Regions from separate parts of the Streptomyces sp. NPDC057474 genome, predicted to be linked through region 1. Evidence: riboswitches for the same ligand, from Rfam matches in the RefSeq annotation. Region 1 holds a riboswitch; each other region holds the start of a gene.
What was found. A riboswitch is a leader RNA that binds a small molecule or an ion and turns the genes downstream of it on or off. The one in region 1 is predicted to bind thiamine pyrophosphate.
Positions count from the first base shown of each region.

Region 2: linked by a shared signal. The riboswitch ahead of thiO (glycine oxidase ThiO) and the one ahead of thiC (phosphomethylpyrimidine synthase ThiC) in region 1 are both predicted to bind thiamine pyrophosphate.
Region 3: linked by a shared signal. The riboswitch ahead of ACFU53_RS19530 (thiamine ABC transporter substrate binding subunit) and the one ahead of thiC (phosphomethylpyrimidine synthase ThiC) in region 1 are both predicted to bind thiamine pyrophosphate.

Region 1 covers NZ_JBHVDX010000023.1:46,799-53,616, reverse strand. Annotated here, with positions in the region: gene ACFU53_RS09515 (SsgA family sporulation/cell division regulator) at 1-287, shown strand, start outside; gene ACFU53_RS09510 (YibE/F family protein) at 318-1,808, opposite strand; TPP riboswitch at 1,880-2,036, shown strand; gene thiC (phosphomethylpyrimidine synthase ThiC) at 2,029-3,855, shown strand; gene ACFU53_RS09500 (hypothetical protein) at 4,087-4,965, opposite strand; gene ACFU53_RS09495 (metallophosphoesterase) at 5,149-6,243, opposite strand; gene ACFU53_RS09490 (LacI family DNA-binding transcriptional regulator) at 6,442-6,818, opposite strand, start outside.
Region 2 covers NZ_JBHVDX010000207.1:8,753-15,570, forward strand. Annotated here, with positions in the region: gene thiE (thiamine phosphate synthase) at 1-366, opposite strand, end outside; gene ACFU53_RS37850 (Rv2175c family DNA-binding protein) at 487-852, opposite strand; gene ACFU53_RS37855 (NAD(P)/FAD-dependent oxidoreductase) at 960-2,189, opposite strand; gene ACFU53_RS37860 (hypothetical protein) at 2,222-2,605, opposite strand; TPP riboswitch at 2,656-2,766, shown strand; gene thiO (glycine oxidase ThiO) at 2,764-3,939, shown strand; gene thiS (sulfur carrier protein ThiS) at 3,936-4,157, shown strand; gene ACFU53_RS37875 (thiazole synthase) at 4,162-4,956, shown strand; gene pknB (Stk1 family PASTA domain-containing Ser/Thr kinase) at 5,119-6,818, shown strand, end outside.
Region 3 covers NZ_JBHVDX010000062.1:36,025-42,842, reverse strand. Annotated here, with positions in the region: gene ACFU53_RS19540 (SRPBCC family protein) at 1-77, shown strand, start outside; gene rlmN (23S rRNA (adenine(2503)-C(2))-methyltransferase RlmN) at 178-1,284, shown strand; TPP riboswitch at 1,373-1,480, shown strand; gene ACFU53_RS19530 (thiamine ABC transporter substrate binding subunit) at 1,569-2,648, shown strand; gene ACFU53_RS19525 (ABC transporter permease) at 2,624-4,321, shown strand; gene ACFU53_RS19520 (ABC transporter ATP-binding protein) at 4,321-5,355, shown strand; partial or broken gene ACFU53_RS19515 (maleylpyruvate isomerase N-terminal domain-containing protein) at 5,373-6,222, shown strand; gene ACFU53_RS19510 (LAETG motif-containing sortase-dependent surface protein) at 6,336-6,818, opposite strand, start outside.

The sequences.
Region 1 (6,818 bases):
GGGCGTTCGGGCGGGAGCTGCTCATCGACGGCGTGGGGCGGCCATGCGGGGACGGGGACGTCCACATCGCGCCCGCCGATCCGGAGACGTTCGGCGAAGTCCTGATCCGGCTTCAGGTGGGGACCGACCAGGCGATGTTCCGGGTCGGGACAGCGCCCCTGGTGGCCTTCCTGGACCGTACGGACAAGCTGGTGCCGCTCGGGCAGGAGCGTTCCCTCGCCGACTTCGACACGCTGCTCGACGAGGCTCTGGACCGCATCCTGGCGGAAGAGCAGAGCGCGGGCTGAACCGTTACGGCGCCAGGGTGCCGTAACGCTTCAGCGCTTCCGGCGGCGGCCTCTTCCCCCACGTGCCGGAGCGGGGACGGCCGCCGCTTGCGGGGCACCCGGGCGGTCGGCCGAGACGACCAGGGCGGCCAGCGCGGTGGTCACCGGCACCGAGGCCACCAGGCCGATCGAGCCGATGAGCGTGCGCACGATCTCCTCGGCGACGAGCTCGCTGTTGGCGACCGTGCCGACACTGCTCTGTGCGATCGAGAAGAGCAGCAGCAACGGCAGTGCGGCGCCGGCGTAGGCGAGGACGAGGGTGTTGACCACCGAGGCGATGTGGTCCCGGCCGATCCGGATACCCGCGCGGTACAGCCCCCGCCAGCCCATCGCCGGATTGGCCTCGTGCAGCTCCCAGACCGCCGACGTCTGTGTGACCGTAACGTCGTCGAGCACACCGAGCGAACCGATGATGACGCCCGCGAGCAGCAGACCGCTCATGTCGATCGTCGGGTACAGCCCATGGATCAGGCCGGTGTTGTCGTCCGTGTTGCCGGTCAGATAGGCCCAGCCGATGAACAGCGAGCCCAACAGGCCGATCAGCAGCAGCGAGATCAGGGTGCCGATCACCGCGACCGATGTGCGGGCCGAGAGCCCGTGGCACATGTACAGCGCGATCAGCATGATGGCGCTCGCCCCGACCACCGCCACCACCAGCGGATTCGAGCCCTGCAGGATGGCCGGCAGGATGAAGAGGGTCAGCACCAGGAAACTGATGGCCAGTGCGACCAGGGCCATGACACCGCGCAGCCGACCCACCACCACGACGACGAGCGCGAAGATCCCGGCGAGCAGCGCCATCGGGACCTTCCGGTTCACATCGGTGACCGAGTACTGCAGGTCCTTGGGTGCGGCGGGTTCGTACGCGACTACGACCTCCTGGCCCTGCTCCAACTGCCGTGACTGGTCCGGCTGAACGATCTCCGTGAACGTTCGGCCCTTGTCGTCGCCGGTGTCGACCCGGATCGTGGCCTTCTTGCAGGTGCCGTTCGCTTGTTGCTGGGCGGACGAGCCCTCGGCGGTGGACGTGTCGCCGGTCGGGGTGTCTCCCGACGCGTTCACCGACGAGCAGTCGACCTCTTCGACCTTGGTGACGGTGGCCTGTTGCGTCTGCCGATCGAAGCCCACCCCGGTGCGCTCGTGCGCCGGGGCGCCGCCGGGCCAGAGAACGACGAGGCCCACGACGACCGCGGTCGCGAAGGGGATCAGCACCGCCGCGATGACCTTGCGAAGGTGCTGCGAAACAGGCGCGGCGGGCCCGTGGCTGTGGGAATGGCCGTGGCCGCCGGCGGAGGACGGGCCTTGGCCATGTCCGTCACCGGGGCCATGGCCGCCTCCAGAGCCGTGGCCACCCCCGGAACCGTGGCTGCCGCCGGAACCGTAGCCGTGGCCACAGTCGGATCCATGCCCATGGCCGTTTCCGGGGCCATGGCCGTGGGGCGGCTCGGGGGGCGGAGGCGGGGGCTGCTGCGTCGTGGTCACCGACCGATCATCGCAAGAACGAGCGATGCCCACTGTTCACCGCGCCACATCTGCCGCTAGCGTGGAGGCACCTTTGCACACGCGGGAGCTCGGAGCACCGGGCTGAGAGGGCGCTGACCTCCGCAGACGCGATGTTTCACGTGGAACATCGTCGGGCGGAAATCGCTGCGTCGACCGCTGAACCTGTTACCGGGTAATGCCGGCGTAGGGAGTAGGTCTCATGACCATCGAGGACACACGCACGCCTGCCTCCAGCCAGACGGACGGGACATCTGCCTCGTCCGAGGGCGAAACGAACCAGGGCGAACAGCCTCTGGAGGCCGGGAAGTCCATCGGCTGGCACAAGGCGTACATCGAGGGTTCGCGCCCCGATCTGCGGGTGCCGGTCCGCCAGGTGCACCTCACCAACGGGCAGTCCGTCACCCTGTACGACACCTCCGGCCCGTACACCGATCCGTCAGCGGAGACCGACGTCAGGCGGGGACTGCTACCCCTTCGCGGGAACTGGATCACAGCCCGGGGAGACACCGAGGAGTACGCGGGCCGTCCCGTCCGCCCCGAGGACGACGGGATCAAGCACACCTCGCCGCGTGGCGGGCTGCGCAACCTCGACGCGGTTTTCCCGGGGCGGCCGCGACTGCCGCGCCGGAGCTGTGACGGCCGGCCGGTGACCCAGCTCGCGTACGCACGACGCGGGGAGATCACCCCCGAGATGGAGTACGTGGCCGTACGGGAGAACGTCTCGCCGGAGGTCGTCCGCGAGGAGATCGCCGCGGGCAGGGCCGTACTGCCCGCGAACGTGAACCACCCGGAGATCGAGCCGATGATCATCGGTAAACGGTTCCTCGTGAAGGTCAACGCCAACATCGGCAACTCCGCGGTCTCCTCCTCCATCGAGGAGGAGGTCGAAAAGATGACCTGGGCGACCCGCTGGGGCGCCGACACGGTCATGGACCTGTCCACCGGCCGGAACATCCACACCACTCGCGAATGGGTGCTGCGCAACTCCCCCGTCCCCATCGGCACGGTGCCGCTCTATCAGGCGCTGGAGAAGGTAGACGGCAAGGCCGAGGAGCTGACCTGGGAGATCTACAGGGACACGGTCATCGAGCAGGCCGAACAGGGCGTGGACTACATGACGGTCCACGCGGGCGTGCGCCTCGCGTATGTGCCGCTCACCGCGAACCGCAAGACCGGCATCGTCTCGCGCGGCGGCTCGATCATGGCGGCCTGGTGCCTGGCGCACCACAAGGAGTCGTTCCTCTACGAGAACTTCGAGGAACTGTGCGAGATCCTCGCCGCCTACGACGTCACATACTCGCTCGGCGACGGCCTTCGGCCGGGCTCCATCGCGGACGCCAACGACGAGGCGCAGTTCGCGGAGTTGCGCACGCTCGGGGAACTCAACCGGATCTCGAAGCGTTTCAATGTGCAGACCATGATCGAGGGCCCGGGACATGTCCCGATGCACAAGATCAAGGAGAACATCGACCTGCAGCAAGAGATCTGCGATGAGGCTCCGTTCTATACGCTCGGCCCGCTGACCACGGACGTCGCACCGGCGTACGACCACATCACCTCAGGCATAGGGGCCGCGATGATCGCGTGGTGGGGCACTGCGATGCTCTGCTACGTGACGCCCAAGGAGCACTTGGGGCTGCCCAATCGTGACGACGTGAAGACCGGCGTCATCACCTACAAGATCGCGGCCCATGCGGCGGACATCGCCAAGGGACATCCGGGCGCACAGGAGTGGGACGACGCGTTGTCGGACGCCCGCTTCGAGTTCCGCTGGGAGGACCAGTTCAACCTGGCCCTCGACCCCGACACGGCCCGTGAGTTCCACGACGAGACCCTCCCGGCCGAGCCGGCCAAGACGGCCCACTTCTGCTCCATGTGCGGACCCAAGTTCTGTTCGATGAAGATCTCCCAGGACATCCGTCGTGAACACGGCGGTTCCCGGGGTGAGATCGAGGCGGGTATGGCTCAGAAGGCCAAGGAGTTCGCGGAGGCGGGGAACCGGGTCTATCTGCCGATGGCGGACTGAGACGCGTCGGCGCCGAGAGTCGCGCGGACGGCGGCCGTGGTCCGGTCGTGCTGCCGCTGCCGCTGCCGCTGCCGCTGCCCGTGCGACGAGCGGTGCTCTTCCGGCCGGTTGCCGGGAGAGCCCGCCGCCGCGGGTGGGGGGTGCCGTGGGGCTGTTCCGGCCGAGGGCCGGATCGTGCCGGGTGGCCGCCGAAGCCCGGTGGTTTCCGGGGCGGCGGCCGGAGCCCGGGCGCTACTCGGGATGGTGCTCAGGGCCGCCGAAGTCCGGGCTCGAGAAGTCCGGGCTGCTGTAGCTGGGGCGGGAACCGGTGCTGCCGCTGTCCGGGCTGCTGCTGAAGCTCGGGCGGTTGTAGCCGAGGTGCGGCATGCGGCTGGGCGGGGCCGGCCGGTCCGGCTCGCTCCGCGCCGCCGGGCCCGCATTCGCCAGGGCGTCGCGGAGGAACGGCAGGATGCCGCGCTCCCGGAGCGCTTCGCGCCAGGCTTCCCTGGCCCGGGTCACCTCCTCGTTCAGCTCGCTGCGCGTTCCGTCGTCCAGGAGGGCGGTGGCGTTGTTACGCAGGGCGGTGAGCAGGAGGCCGACGGCGGCCACCAGGATCGCCGCCGCGGTGACCGCGCCGAAGACCCACCCTGTGGTGAGGAGCGTCTCGGCGATCGCTCGCTCGGGGTCGAGGACCTTCATGCCGTACCCCACGAGCAGGAAGAGCACCGCGGCGGTTCCGGCCAGGACGGGAGCGAGCACCGCGGCGACGGCACCGGCGCCCGCGCCGGCCGCCTCGGTGACCTCGCCGACGGTGGCCGCGAGTCCCACCGCGGTGCCGTCCGGTTCGCTGGAGCCGGATGCCGTCCCCTCATGGGCGGGTGCGGTGGCCGACGACGGGCTGCGGAATTCGTCGCGGACCTTTACGTAGTACTGGTATTCGGTCGTCGCGGCGGCCGTGATGATCGCCGTGGCGTTGAGGGCCATGGTGCGCAGCTGTTCGGGGTTGAGCCGCTGGAGGCCGGCGGCGAATTCCGGGCGGTGTGGTGCGGAGCGCAGCGCCTCGCCGAGGATCCGCTCGTACTCCTGGCGGTCCTCACTGAGCAGGTGCTGCGGAACGCTGTTCATGTGCATCCCCCGATGCTCCGTAGGGCTTGTGGCTCGGCATGCTGACGAGCCGTCGGGCAGAAACGGAGGGGAGCCTGCTACGGATAAGCCGATGGTAGAGCGGTGACGGCAGGCGGTGACAGGGGGTTTGAAAAAATTGGCCCCTGGCCAGCGAAGTCTTCCGACGCCAAACGCCTGCCCGTTGAAGGCTCAGGTACGCAGCGGAAGTTCCTGGACCAGCAGCTTTCCAGCCATGGTCACGCCGCCGTCCATGGCGACGGCCAGACCGTCCGCATAGGTGAACGGCCCGTCGACCGAGGGGCCCGTGCCGTCCTCGCCGTCCTCCGAGCCCACCTCGCCCAAGAGGTACGGAATAGGGCTGTGACCATGGACGATGCGGGTGCCACCATAGGTCTCCAAGAGCGAGCGCACGGCATCGGCGCCGCCCTCGTCGCGGAAGGAGAAGCGCCGGGTGAACTTGCGGAAGAGGTCCCAGACCTCGTCCGCGTCGTTGCGCGTGATCGTCTCGCGGACGGTGTCGTTGACCGCCTCGATGGAGTCGCCGTAGTCGCGGTAGGCGGTGGTGTCGGAGTGCACCAGGAGATGGCCGTCGACCTCCTCCATGGCATCCAGGCGGGCCATCCACTGGAGGTGGTGGTCCTGGAGGCGGTCCATGTCGGTCTTCTGGCCGCCGTTGAGGAGCCAGGCGGCCTGGAAGGTGGCGGTGCCGGCGCCGGAGTTGACGGGGGTGTCGCCGAACCGCTTGGCGCCGAGCAGCAGCAGCTCGTGGTTGCCCATGAGGGCCTTGCAGTAGCCGCCGGCTGCGGCCGCCTCGGCGGACAGGCGCATCACGAGGTCGATGACGCCGATGCCGTCCGGGCCGCGGTCGGTGAAGTCGCCGAGGAACCAGAGCCGGGCGGTGCCCGCCGACCAGTTGCCCGCTGCGTCGACGAGGCCCTTTTCTTGGAGCGCGGCGAGGAGCTCGTCGAGGTAGCCGTGGACGTCCCCGACGACGAAGAGCGGACCCGGCTTGGCGGAGGACTGCTCGGCCGCCGCGGCTTCCGGGTCGATCGCGACCTGAAGCGTGTCACCCCGGTTGATCACCGGCAGGTCCCGCTGGGTCGGTGTGTACCCCTCGGGGTAGCCCTCTGGTTCCTCGGGAGGCCTGGAGGCCTCGCCGGGGTCTGTGGTGTGTCCGTACGGACCGGCCTCGTGGACGTACGCGGGCACGCGAAAATCGCGCACCGTCGGCGTCCGCACCTCGGGTCCCTGACCGGCCCCCTGAGTCATCGACCCCTCCACCACCATCGCCCGCATCTGCACCGCATCGGACTGCCTGGTCGCAGCGGCCCGCGGTGTGTGCGCCCATCATAGGAATGCGGATCGCGCCATGTGATGACCCAGGGGTGGTGAAATGGCGCAGGGCCCCAGTTCGCTGCGGTTTTCTCCCGAATTGGGCGGGCTCTCCCCGCCCAAATCCCGTTCGGATCCTCAGCTCGGGCGTCAACCCTGCTCAGGTGATCGTGGCGGGCTGACCGTCGTACGCGGTGGACGCCGCTCGGACGAGGTCCGCACGATCAGCTCCGTCGGTATCACCTGCTCGACCGGTTGGTCCGATTCGACCCCCTCGATGGCGTCGATGAGGAGTTGGACCACAGCTGTGCCGATCCGGCGCGGCTTGAGCGAGAGCGTGGTGATCGGCGGTTCGGTGGTCGCGTACACGGCGGACTCGCTGCAGCAGACGAGCAGCAGGTCGTCGGGGACGCGCAGACCGTACCGCCGGGCCGCGGCCAGCAGGTCGGTGCCGTTCGGGTCGAAGAGGCCGTAGACCGCGTCCGGACGGTCCGGACGGGCCAGCAGTCGGTCGGCGGCGATGGCCC
Region 2 (6,818 bases), on a different contig from region 1:
GGCGACGGCCTCCCGTTCGGCGTGGGTGGAGCGGCCTATGAGGACGTCCTCACCGAGGACTGCGCGGGCGGCGGGGACCGGGAGATCGCCCTGGCCGAGGTGCAGCACGTCCGAACCGATGGCGTGCGCGATGTCCGCGCGGTCGTTGACGGCGAGCAGCTTGCCGTGCCGCCGGCACGCGTCCGCGAAGACCTGGAGGTGCTCCAGTTCCTCTGCGGCCTCCATGCCCTTGTCGCGGAGCTGCACGATGTCCACGCCACCGCTCAGGACCGCGTCCAGGAACTCCGGCAGGTCGCCCTGGCGCTCACGGGCGTCCGTGCAGAGGTAGAGCCGGGCGTCGGCGAGCTGTGCGGCGGCGTCGGGCATGCGCGGGTCCCCCGTTGGCGGTGCGTTGTCGGTGCGGCGTACGGGGCCGGGACCCTCGCGGGCCCCGGCTCCCGTACGCCGCACAGGCGGCTGTGTCACGAATCTCTCGGATGTTCCCGGTCAGACGGCGAGCGCCTGGGCGCGGCGCTTCACCTCCGTGCCGCGATTCTCGCTCAGGGCCTGGGCCGGGGTTCCGGGCAGGCTCGGGTCCGGAGTGAAGAGCCACTCCAGCATCTCTTCGTCGGTGAAGCCGTCGTCCCTCAGCAGGGTCAAGGTGCCGGTCAGGCCCTTGACCACCTTGTCCTCGTCGATGAAGGCGGCGGGGACGTGCAGCGCGCGGTTCTCACCACGGCGTACGGCGATGAGCTGGCCTTCCTTCACCAGCTGCCGTACGCGCGTCACCTCGACGTCCAGCATCTCTGCGATGTCGGGGAGCGTCAGCCACGCGGGGACGAGAGCATCGATCTTTGCGTCAATCTCGGTCACGTCACCAAGACTGCCATCTACGACTGACACTGGGTAGCCGAGCCGCCTTCGACGGGGGCCGACAGAGGGGTACGGAGAGCGCTGAGCAGCGGGAAAGAGGGGCTGCCCTACGCCGTCGCCGCCTTCAGGGGCCTGGCCGGGTCCGCCAGCAGTTCCGGGTTCAACGGTGTGCCCGCCTCGATCAGCCGGCGGCCCTGGGCCAGGTCCCGGGGGCGGCCCACCGCCAGCAGGGCGATCAGTCGGCGCTCCCGGAGCCAGCACACCGACCAGGCGGCGCCGGTGGGGTCACCGCGCCAGAGGGTGGTGTCGGCGGAGGCGTGGTCGCCGGCGTACTGGACGAAGCGGCCGAACTGTTCGGACCAGAAGTAGGGGACGGGGTCGTAGGCCTCGGGGGTCTCGCCGACGATGTTCGCGGCGACCGTGCGGGGTCCCTGGAGGGCGTTGTCCCAGTGGTGGACGAGGAGGCGTCGGCCGTACCTGCCCGAGGGGAAGGAGGCGCAGTCGCCGACGGCGTAGACGTCCGGCGCGGAGGTGCGCAGGTGGTCGTCGGCCAGCACCTCGCCGTGTGCGCCCAGCTCGATGCCCGAGTCCGCCAGCCAGGCCGTCGCCGGGCGCGCGCCGATCCCCACGACGACCGCGCCGGCCGGCACCCGGGTTCCGTCGTCCAGGACCGCCGTCCCGGGCTCGACGCGGGCCACGCGCGCGTGGGTGCGCAGGGTGGTCCCGTTGTCGGCGTACCAGGCGGTCATCGGCGCGGCCACCTCCGCCGGGAGCGCGCCCGCGAGGGGGCGGTCGGCCGCCTCGACGACCGTCACCGCACAGCCCGCCTCGCGCGCGGCCGTGGCGAACTCGGCGCCGATCCAGCCCGCGCCCACGACGACGATGTCGTGCTGCTGGGCCAGCACGGGCCGCAGCCGCACGGCGTCGTCCAGGGTCCGCAGCAGATGCACCCCGGGCACGCCCTCGACGCCCGGCAGCCGGATCGGTTCCGCACCGGTCGCGAGGACGAGGAGGTCGTACGGGACGGGCCCGGCGGCCGTGTCGAGTTCGTGCTCGGCGGGGCGCAGGCCCGACACCTCGCGGCCCAGCCGGAGTTCGATGCCGAGCGCCTCGAAGTCGACGTCGAAGGCGGAGCCCTCGGCCGTGCCGAGCAGCACGGCCTTGGACAACGGCGGCCGGTCGTACGGCTGGTGCGGCTCGGCGCCGATCAGCGTCACGTCGCCGGTGAAGCCCTGTTCGCGCAGAGCGACCGCGGTCTGCACCCCGGCCATGCCCGCGCCCACGACGACCACGCGCCGCGCCGGCGTTCCGCCCCTTTGTTGCGTCTGCTCGCTCACCCGATCACCATAGACAACTGACATTCAGTCAGTCAGCCGGTGGGACGACGGTCGCTCTCCCCGAGCCGGTCCACGCTCTCGTCGACCTGCTCCACCACGCTCGTCCCGCTGCCCGGCTGCGACTCCCACTCCCAGGTCTCCTCCAGGCGGAGCCGCCCGTCGGCCAGCTCGACCACCAGGGACCGGCAGTGCCCGGACGCGGTGGTCCCGTCGGTCTTCAGCTGCACGTACCGGAAGTCCAGCCGGTCCCCCGCGCGCGTGCCCACGAGGTGACCGCGCACGACGTCGCCGCCCGCGTACTCGGCCCAGATCTCGCCGTCCTTCTCGTGGTACGCGAACCGGGTGCGGGTGCCCACCTGACCTGGGGCCTGGTCCGCGACGGGGGCGAGGACGAGACCGTCGAGCGAGCGGGGCATCAACGGGGGCTCCCTTACTGGGGCGGGCGGGCCGGGCTAGGGTGGCCAGCGTAAGCACTCGCGGGAGCCCGGCGCACCGGGCTGAGAGGGAGGCTGGCGGCCTCCGACCGTACGAACCTGATCCGGGTCATGCCGGCGAAGGGAGGGGCTGGACGCCCATGTCGCGTACGCACACGTCAGACGTCCTCGTCGTGGGGGGCGGAATCATCGGGCTCGTCACGGCGTGGCGGGCCGCGCGGCGCGGGTTCGCCACGGCCGTGGTCGATCCCGAGCCCGGCGGCGGAGCCGCGCAGGTGGCGGCCGGGATGCTCGCCGCGGTCACCGAACTGCACTACGGCGAGCAGACGCTGCTGGGGCTCAACCTGGAGTCCGCGCGCCGCTACCCGGACTTCGCGGCCGAGTTGACGGAGGCGACCGGCCTCGGCCTCGGCTACCGCCGCTCCGGCACGCTCGCCGTCGCGCTCGACGCCGACGACCGCGCCCACTTGCGCGAACTGCACGCCCTGCAGCGCCGGTCGGGCCTGGACTCGCAGTGGCTGAGCGGCCGCGACTGCCGCCGCCTGGAGCCGATGCTCGCGCCGGGCGTGCGCGGCGGACTGCGGGTCGACGGGGACCACCAGATCGACCCGAGGCGGCTCTCCAGGGCCCTCGTCGCGGCCTGCGAGGGCGCCGGGGTGGTGTTCCACCGGACCTGGGCCGAGGAGCTGTCGGTGGTCCGGGAGCGGACCGTCGGGGTCAGGGTCGGCGACGGTGACCGGCTGTCCGCCGGGCAGATCGTCCTCGCCGCCGGCAGCCTCAGCGGTCGGCTCGCCGGGGTCCCGGACGACGTACTGCCGCCGGTGCGGCCGGTGAAGGGGCAGGTGCTGCGGCTGACCGTGCCGAAGCCGTACGCGCCCTTCCTGAGCCGTACCGTGCGGGCCGTGGTGCGCGGCAGCCACGTCTACCTGGTGCCGCGCGAGAACGGCGAACTCGTCGTCGGCGCGACCAGCGAGGAACAGGGCTGGGACACCACGGTGACCGCGGGCGGGGTGTACGAACTGCTGCGGGACGCCCATGAACTCGTCCCCGGGATCACCGAACTCCCGCTCACCGAGACCCGCGCGGGCCTGCGCCCCGCCTCCCCCGACAACGCGCCGCTCCTCGGTCCCACCGGACTCGACGGCCTGCTCCTCGCGACCGGCCACCACCGCAACGGGGTGCTCCTCACCCCGGTCACCGGCGACGTCATGGCCCATGTCCTCGCCACCGGTGAACTGCCGGAAGAGGCACGCGACTTCACCCCCCTGCGGTTTCGCGCCGGCGCGGCCCGCGAACTCCTGGAGCAGCCCGTATGAGCGCCGCCACCGGGACACTGACCATCCTCGTCAACGGGGAGCGGTGGCAGGTCGCCCCCGGCACGGCCCTCGACACGCTCGTGCGGACACTCACCGCGTCCCCCTCCGGGGTCGCCGCCGCGCTCAACGAAACCGTCGTCCCGCGCGCGCGGTGGACGACCACCGCCCTCTGTGAGGGGGACCGCGTCGAGGTTCTCACCGCCGTCCAAGGAGGCTGATCCCATGGCAGACGACCCCTTCGTCCTCGGCGGTACGACCTACTCGTCCCGCCTGATCATGGGCACCGGCGGGGCGCCCAGTCTCGACGTCCTGGAGCGCGCGCTGGTGGCCTCCGGCACGGAGCTGACGACGGTCGCGATGCGCCGCGTGAACGCCACCGTGCACGGCTCGGTCCTGTCCGTGCTCGACAGGCTGGGCATCCGGGTGCTGCCCAACACGGCCGGCTGCTTCACGGCGGGCGAGGCCGTGCTGACCGCCCGTCTCGCGCGCGAGGCGCTCGGTACGTCCCTGGTCAAGCTGGAGGTCATCGCCGACGAGCGCACACTGCTGCCCGACCCGATCGAGCTGCTCGACGCCGCCGAGACGCTCGTCGACGACGGTTTCACCGTGCTGCCGTACACGAACGACGATCCCGTGCTCGCGCGGAGGCTGGAGGACGTGGGCTGTGCCGCGATCATGCCGCTCGGGTCGCCCATCGGGTCCGGGCTCGGCATCCGCAACCCGCACAACTTCCAGCTGATCGTCGAGCACGCGCGCGTGCCGGTGATTCTCGACGCGGGTGCCGGTACGGCGTCGGACGTCGCTCTCGCGATGGAGCTGGGGTGCGCGGGGGTCATGCTCGCCTCCGCCGTGACCCGGGCTCAGGAGCCGGTCCTCATGGCCGAGGGCATGCGGCACGCGGTGGAGGCCGGACGGCTCGCGTACCGGGCGGGCCGCATCCCCCGCCGCCACTTCGCGGAGGCGTCGTCGCCGAGCGAGGGGCTGGCGCGGCTGGATCCGGAGCGCCCGGCGTTCTGAGTCGGATCTCACGCCACCCCGCCCCCAATCGAACAGTCGAACGAGTTCCGCCGCGCACCCGCCTGTCACAGCCCTTCGATCCGGGTCACAGCTCTGCTGCAGTCCGTCTCCGGTGCCGCGCGACTTATGGGCCTGTGGGCGGCGGCTCGTACACTCACCTGCGTGGACACGACCCTTCAGGACCCGCTTGTCGGCCATGTGCTCGACGGCCGGTATCGAGTCGAGGCGCGGATCGCGGTCGGCGGCATGGCCACGGTCTACAGGACCGTGGACACCCGCCTCGACCGCGTGCTCGCGCTCAAGGTGATGCATCCGACGCTGGCCGCGGACCGGACGTTCGTCGAGCGGTTCATCCGCGAGGCCAAGTCGGTGGCACGGCTGTCCCACCCGAACGTGGTGGGGGTCTACGACCAGGGCACGGACGGCTCGTACGTCTATCTCGCGATGGAGTACGTCGCCGGCTGCACCCTCCGTGACGTGCTGCGCGACCGCGGGGCGCTGCAGCCCCGGGCGGCGCTGGACATCCTGGAGCCGGTGCTCGCCGCGCTCGGCGCCGCGCACCGCGCCGGGTTCGTGCACCGGGACATGAAGCCGGAGAACGTGCTGATAGGGGACGACGGCCGGGTCAAGGTCGCCGACTTCGGGCTCGTTCGGGCCGTGGACACCGTCACCAGCACCACCGGCACGGTCCTCGGCACCGTCTCCTACCTCGCCCCCGAGCAGCTGGAGCACGGCACGACCGACACCCGCGTCGACGTGTACGCGTGCGGCGTGATGCTCTACGAGATGCTCACCGGCGGCAAGCCGCACGCCGGGGACTCCCCCGCGCAGGTGCTGTACCACGCGCTGCACGACGACGTGCCGCCGCCGTCGGCCACCGTGCCGGGGCTGCCGTACGAGCTGGACGGGCTGGTCGCCTCGGCGACCGCGCGCAATCCGGAGCTGCGGCCGTACGACGCCGTCGCGCTGCTCGCGCAGACGCTGGAGGCGCGGGCGGGGCTCAGCGCCGAGCAACTGGACGCGGTGCCGCCGCAGGCGATAGCCGGCGGTCATGACAACGCGGAGGACCGGACGAGCGTGATCCCGCGCTCGCTGTCCGTGTCGCGGTCGGTTGCGGCGGACCCGGACCCGCTCAACCGTACGAGCCGGTTCGCGTCGCCTCCGCCGCCGCCCCGGCGCGCTCGCACCTCCCCCGCGCCCCGGCGTGGGCTGCTGGCGGTCGTCGTCGCCGTGCTGCTCGTCCTCGGTGTGGGCGGGGGCGTCTGGTACATCAACTCGGGCCAGTTCACGCAGGTCCCGGCCGTGCTGCAGCAGAGCGAGGCGGACGCGACGAAGCGGCTCGAGGGCGCCGGGCTGGACGTCGACGTCGAGCAGGCGTTCAGCGACACCGTCAAGCGCGGCAGGGTGATCGGCACCGACCCGGCGCCCGGCGAGCGGATCCGGGACAACGACACCGTGACGGTGACGATCTCCAAGGGCCCGGAGACCGTGAAGGTGCCGGAGCTGAAGGGCTACCGGCTGGACCTCGCGAGGACCCGGCTGAAGGACGACGGGCTCGAACCTGGCCTGGTGACGCGGGAGTTCAGCGACGAGGTCATCCGGGGCCAGGTGATCAGCACCCAGCCGGGCTCCGGCACCGAGATCTCCTCGGGCTCGGCCGTCAGGCTCGTGGTCAGCCGGGGCGCCCCGGTGGAGGTCCCCGAGGTGTCGGGCGCCTCGGTCGCGGACGCCACCGCCGAGCTGGAGGAGGCGGGCCTCAAGGTGAGGATCGCCTCGAAGCGGGTCAACTCCGAGTTCGACAAGGGGCTCGTGGCCGAGCAGTCGCCGGGCACGGACAAGCAGGTCGGTGAGGGCGACACCGT
Region 3 (6,818 bases), on a different contig from region 1:
TCCGCCCCCAGATCCGCAAGGAACTACCCCGCAACGAGCAACACCTCAAGGACCAGCTGGAGCACACCGCGGCGTAGCTCCCGCGCGACGGCCGGCGCCCGCCACCGCATGGCCCGGTGCCACGGCACAGCTGTGGCCGCAGGTACACCTCAAATGATCTGCGACACTGGGAGGGTTATGCCTGCACCCGGAGAACTCACATTCGTCGCCCCCCGCGGAGCCAAGAAGCCGCCGCGGCATCTTGCTGATCTTTCGCCTGTGGAGCGTAAGGAGGCTGTTGCCGCGATCGGGGAGAAGCCGTTTCGTGCCAAGCAGCTCTCGCAGCACTACTTCGCGCGGTACGCGCACGACCCGGAGCAGTGGACCGACATCCCCGCGGGTGCGCGCACGAAGCTTCAGGAGGCCTTGCTTCCGGACCTGATGACGGTCGTGCGGCATCTGTCGACCGACCAGGAGACCACGCGCAAGACCCTGTGGCGGCTGTTCGACGGGACGCTCGTCGAGTCGGTGCTGATGCGGTACCCCGACCGGGTCACCATGTGCATCAGTTCGCAGGCCGGATGCGGGATGAACTGTCCCTTCTGCGCCACCGGGCAGGCCGGGCTCGACCGGAACCTGTCCACCGCCGAGATCGTCCATCAGATCGTCGACGGGATGCGGGCGCTCCGGGACGGAGAGATCCCCGGTGGGCCCGCGCGGCTCTCCAACATCGTCTTCATGGGAATGGGCGAGCCCCTCGCCAACTACAACCGGGTCGTCGGGGCCATTCGCCGGCTCACCGATCCGGAGCCGGACGGGCTGGGGCTGTCGCAGCGCGGGATCACCGTGTCCACGGTCGGGCTGGTGCCCGCCATCCACCGGTTCTCGGACGAAGGGTTCAAGTGCCGGCTCGCGATCTCACTGCATGCCCCCGACGACGAGCTGCGCGACACGCTCGTACCGGTGAACACGCGGTGGAAGGTGCGCGAGGTCCTGGACGCCGGGTGGGAGTACGCGGCCAGGTCCGGGCGTCGGCTGTCCATCGAGTACGCGCTGATCCGGGACATCAACGACCAGGCGTGGCGCGGTGACCGGCTGGGCCGGCTGCTCAAGGGCAAGCCGGTGCATGTGAATCTGATTCCGCTGAACCCGACTCCGGGGTCCAAGTGGACCGCTTCCCGGCCCGAGGACGAGAAGGCGTTCGTCGAGGCCATCGCCGCCCATGGGGTGCCGGTGACCGTACGGGACACCCGGGGGCAGGAGATCGACGGGGCGTGCGGCCAGCTGGCAGCCACCGAGCGGTAGACCGAGGGGCGGACCGCGGGGTAGCTCGTGGCCACCGGCAGGAGTCGGAATCCGGCCACGGGGTACTCTGACCTCCGTACACATCTTCATATTCCGACAGGGGAGCGCCACAGCGCTGAGAGTGCGGCAAGCGGGCCGCAGACCCTCTGAACCTCGCCCAGGTCATTCTGGGTAGGAAGTTCGGTCTTCACTCAAGCTGTTGCGCCCTGCCCGGGAGCCTTCGGAATCTCCGACGGTCCCGGGCAGGGCCGCGTCTCTTCCTGGTCACCCCCAGGAGGAATTCCGTGCACATCAGAACGTTCGTCGCCGCGGCCGTCGGCCTCGGGCTCGTCACGCTGTCCGCGTGCGGTTCCTCGTCCGACGACACCGGGTCGGGCGGCTCCAAGACCGTCACCCTCGTCAGCCACGGCTCCTTCGCCTACTCCAAGGACGTACTGAAGGCGTTCGAGAAGGAGTCCGGGTACAAGGTCAAGGTCCTCAAGAGCGGGGACGCGGGGCAGGCCGTCAACCAGGCGATCCTGACCAAGGACAACCCGCAGGGTGACGTCTTCTTCGGTGTCGACAACACGTTGCTGTCCCGCGCGCTCGACAACGGTCTCTTCCAGCCCTACGAGGCGAAGGGGCTCGACAAGGTCGGCGCCGAGTACCAGCTCGACAAGGACGAGCACCGGGTCACGCCCATCGACTCCGGTGACATCTGCGTCAACTACGACAAGGCGTACTTCAGCAAGAACAAGATCGAGCCGCCGCAGTCGTTCGACGATCTCGTCAAGCCCCAGTACAAGGACCTCCTCGTCACCGAGAACGCCTCCACCTCCTCGCCCGGCCTCGGATTCGTCCTCGGTACGGCCGCGAAGTACGGCGATGGGGGCGGGTGGGAGGGCTACTGGGAGAAGCTCAAGGCCAACGGCGTGAAGGTCGTCGACGGCTGGGAGCAGGCGTACTACCAGGAGTTCTCCGGGTCGACGGACGGCAAGAAGGCCGGCGGTGACCGGCCGCTCGTCGTGTCGTACGCCTCCTCGCCGCCGGCCGAGGTCGTCTACGCGGACCCGAAGCCGAAGACTGCGCCCACCGGGGTCGCGACCGGCACCTGCTTCCGGCAGATCGAGTTCGCGGGGCTGCTGAGCAACGCGAAGAACGCCGAGGGCGGCAAGGCGCTGATCGACTTCCTGATCTCGAAGAAGTTCCAGGAGGACATGCCGCTCAACATGTTCGTGTACCCGGTGGTCGAGGGTGCGTCCGTGCCCGCCGAGTTCACCGAGTACGGGCCCGCGGCGAAGGACCCCGAGACCATGGCGCCGGAGAAGATCGCCGAGAACCGTGACCAGTGGGTCAAGTCGTGGACCTCGCTCGTACTGAAGTAACCGAGGCGACCAAGGAGGCCGTGGCCGCACCGCGTGGACCCCGTCGGTCGGGGAGCGCGGCGCGGCTCGGGCTCATGGCGCTGCCCGTCGCGTTCTTCGGGGTGTTCTTCGCCTACCCCGTCGCCGCGATCGTCGTACGGGGGCTGAAGGTCGACGGGACCTGGGACCTCGGGCGGATCGGGGAGGTGCTGGGGGACTCCGGGATCCGGCACGTGCTGTGGTTCACCACCTGGCAGGCGCTTGTCTCGACCGCGCTCACGCTGCTGATCGCGCTCCCCGGCGCGTATGTGTTCGCGCGCTTCGATTTCAGGGGCAAGGACATTCTGCGGGCGGTCGTGACCGTGCCGTTCGTACTGCCGACCGTGGTCGTCGGTACGGCGTTCCTGGCGCTGGTCGGGCGCGGGGGGCTGTTCGACGAGCTGTGGGGCGTACGGCTGGACACGACGGTCTGGGCGATTCTGCTCGCGCATGTGTTCTTCAACTACGCGGTCGTCGTACGGACCGTCGGTGGGCTGTGGTCGCAGCTCGACCCGCGGCAGGAGGAGGCCGCGCGCATGCTCGGGGCATCGCCCCTGGCGGCCTGGCGGAGGGTCACGCTCCCGGCGCTCGCGCCCGCCGTGGCCGCCGCCGCGCTGATGGTCTTCCTCTTCACCTTCACCTCGTTCGGCGTGGTGCAGATCCTCGGCGGGCCGACCTTCTCGACGCTCGAAGTGGAGATCTACCGGCAGACCTCGGAGATCTTCGACCTGGCGACGGCCGCCGTGCTGACGCTCGTGCAGTTCGTCGCGGTCGGGCTGATCCTCGCCGTGCACGCGTGGACCGTACGACGGCGGGAGACCGCGCTGCGGCTGGTGGACGCGTCGCTCACGGCCCGGCGGCCGCGCGGGGCGGGCCAGTGGGCGCTGCTGGGCGGGGTCCTCGGCACCGTCGTCGTGCTGATCCTGCTGCCGCTGGGCGTGCTCGTGGAACGGTCGCTCGACGCCCCGGGCTTCGGCTACTACAAGGCGCTGACCAGCGGCGACAGTGGAATCTTCCTGGTGGCGCCGATCGAGGCGGTCGGCAACTCGCTCACGTACGCGCTCGCCGCGACCGCCATCGCCCTGGTGATCGGCGGGCTCGCCGCCGCCGCGCTCACGCGGCGGGCCGGCCGTCTCGTCCGGGGCTTCGACGCGCTGCTCATGCTGCCGCTCGGGGTGTCCGCGGTGACCGTCGGCTTCGGGTTCCTGATCGCGCTGGACGATCCGCCCCTGGATCTGCGGTCGTCCTGGATCCTGGTGCCGCTCGCCCAGGCTCTGGTGGGTGTGCCCTTCGTCGTACGGACCATGCTGCCCGTGCTGCGCGCGGTGGACGAACGGCTGCGGGAGGCGGCGGCCGTGCTCGGGGCGTCACCGTGGCGGGTGTGGCGTGAGGTCGATCTGCCGATGGTGCGGCGGGCGCTGTTGATCGCGGCCGGATTCGCCTTCGCCGTGTCGCTCGGGGAGTTCGGGGCGACCGTGTTCATCGCGCGCGCCGACAACCCGACGCTCCCGGTCGCCGTGGCACGGCTGCTCGGTCGTCCAGGCGACCTCAACTACGGCCAGGCAATGGCCCTTTCGACGATTCTGATGATGGTGTGCGCGGTGGCCCTGCTGGTGCTGGAGCGCCTCCGTACCGATCGCACGGGGGAGTTCTGATGTTGCTCAGGCTTGAGGACGCGACCGTACGGTTCGACGGGCGGCCCGTGCTCGACGCGGTCGATCTGGAGGTCGCCGAGCACGAGGTCGTGTGCGTGCTGGGGCCGAGCGGCAGCGGCAAGTCGACGCTGCTGCGGGTGGTCGCCGGGCTCCAACCACTGGATGGCGGGCGGGTGTTGCTCGGCGGGCGGGACCAGCGAGGCGTACCCGCGCACAAGCGCGGTGTCGGCCTGATGTTCCAGGATCATCAGCTGTTCCCGCAGCGGGACGTGGCCGGCAACGTCGCCTTCGGACCCCGTATGCACGGCGCTGCGAAGGGCGAACGGGCCGTACGTGTACGGGAGTTGCTGGAGCTGGTCGGGCTGCCCGGGGCCGCGCGCCGACGGGTCGGGGAGCTGTCCGGCGGTGAGCAGCAGCGGGTCGCGCTGGCCCGGGCCCTCGCCCCGCGCCCCCGGCTGTTGATGCTCGACGAGCCCCTCGGTCAGCTGGACCGGTCGCTGCGGGAGCGGCTGGTCGTCGAACTCCGGGAATTGTTCGGGGAGTTGGGGACGACCGTGCTGGCGGTCACGCACGACCAGGGTGAGGCCTTCGCGCTGGCCGACCGGGTCGTGGTGATGCGGGACGGGCGGATCGCCCAGTCCGGTACGCCTCTTGAGGTGTGGCAGCGGCCGGTGGACGAGTTCGTGGCCCGTTTCCTCGGCTTCGACAACGTGGTCGAGGCGACGGTGACCGGGGCGGTCGCGGACACGGCGTGGGGCAAGGTGCCGGTGCCGGAGGTCTCGCCGCAGGGGGCGTGCGCGCTGCTCGTGCGGCCCGCGGGGGTGCGGCTGGTCGACGTCGCCGACGGGCTGCGCTGCACCGTGGCCGCGCGTACGTTCCGGGGCACCCATGTCGCCGTGCACCTCCAGCCCGGGGGCGCGCCGCGACTGGAGGCGGCGTGCGCGCTGCGGGACGCGCCGGAGCCCGGGGACGAGGTCGGCGTGAGCTTCGACGCGGCCGAAATCGTCGTGCTGGGGGCCGGTCCGGCCGCATAAGGTCCGGCCCCATGGCGATGCGTACGCAAGGATCTCAGGCTTGGTACGACCGATACTGCGCGGAGATCGAGCTCCAGGTACGGCGGTTGAGGGACATCGTGACCTCCGGCGCCGATCTGTCGGCGACCGTGCCGACCTGTCCCGACCGGTCGCTGGAACAGCTTCTGCGGCACACCGGCGGCGCCCTGCGCTGGGTCGAACTGAACGTACGGACCCGGTCGAAGGAAGAGGTGCCCGAGCCGGACGTCGCGCTCTACGAGGGACCGGAGAAGCAGGGGAACCCGGCCGCGCTGGACGCGTGGCTCGCGGAGACCGGCGAGATGATCGTGGCCACGCTGCGCGAGGCGGGGCCCGAGGCGCCGGTGTGGTCGTGGGGTTGGGAGCACAGCGCGGGGTTCTGTGCCTGCCGGTTGGCCCATGAGCAGGTCATCCACGGCGCCGACGCCGCGCTCACCGTCGGCCGACTGGTCGAGGGTGGCGCCGGAGATCGCCGCCGACGCGATCGACGAGTGGCTGGAGATCGTCGAGTTCGTCCAGCGGACCAGGCCGCACGACGAGGCGGCCGAACTGCGCGGCCCGGGCCGCAGCATCCACCTCCACGCCACGGACACGTCCGCTGAAGTCGGCGCCGAGCGAAGTGAGATGGCGGCTTCCCCGCCCGAAGGGTGGGGGAGGGTCGTCGAGCTGACCGAGGACGTTGTGCGGTGGCGTCGCGGCCACGAGAAGGCGACGGTCGCGCTGCGCGGGCCCCTCACCGAGGTGCTGCTCGCCTTCTATCGCCGACTCCCGCCGGACGGTGGGCGGTTGGAGGTGCTGGGCGGTCGCGACCTGCTGGACTTCTGGCTGGAGCGTGCGACGTTCGGATGAGCGCGGGGCCGTATCCCGCGGGCGGGACGAGCGAGCCCCGGCTGCCTCCACCGGACGAGCGTGTGGCCCGTACCCCTCAGCGAGAGGTACGGGCCACAGCCCTGTGGAACGGGTCAGCGTGTGGAGGCCCCACGCCGCCGCATGCTGTAGTACACGGCACCGGCGCCGAGGGCGACCAGGGCCGCCGCGGCACCGGCGATCGTGCCGGTGTTGGAGTCGCCACCGGTCTCGGCGAGGTTGGAGTCGCCCTCGGGGGAGGGGGCGTTGTTGTCGTTCGAGCCCACGGGCGTGGTGCCCTCGGACGCGGAGGGTGTGGGGGACGTCTTGGTCTTGGACGGCTCGCCCTCGTCCTTGTTCTCCGCGGGCTTCTCCGGGCTCTCCGAGGCGACCGGCGGGGTGACCGCCTCCGCCTTGCAGGCCGCGGCCGGCGCCACGAGGTTCGGCGTGATGTCCTCGTTGACGTAGTCGCCCGCCTCGACGTGGATGCGGTATTCGGCGTTCGGCTCCCAGTCCTCCTCGAAGGTGACGGTGACACCCTCGGCGGTGGAGTTCTCGATCGTCCGGCTGCCGACCTGGCGCAGGTCGGCCCCGTTGTT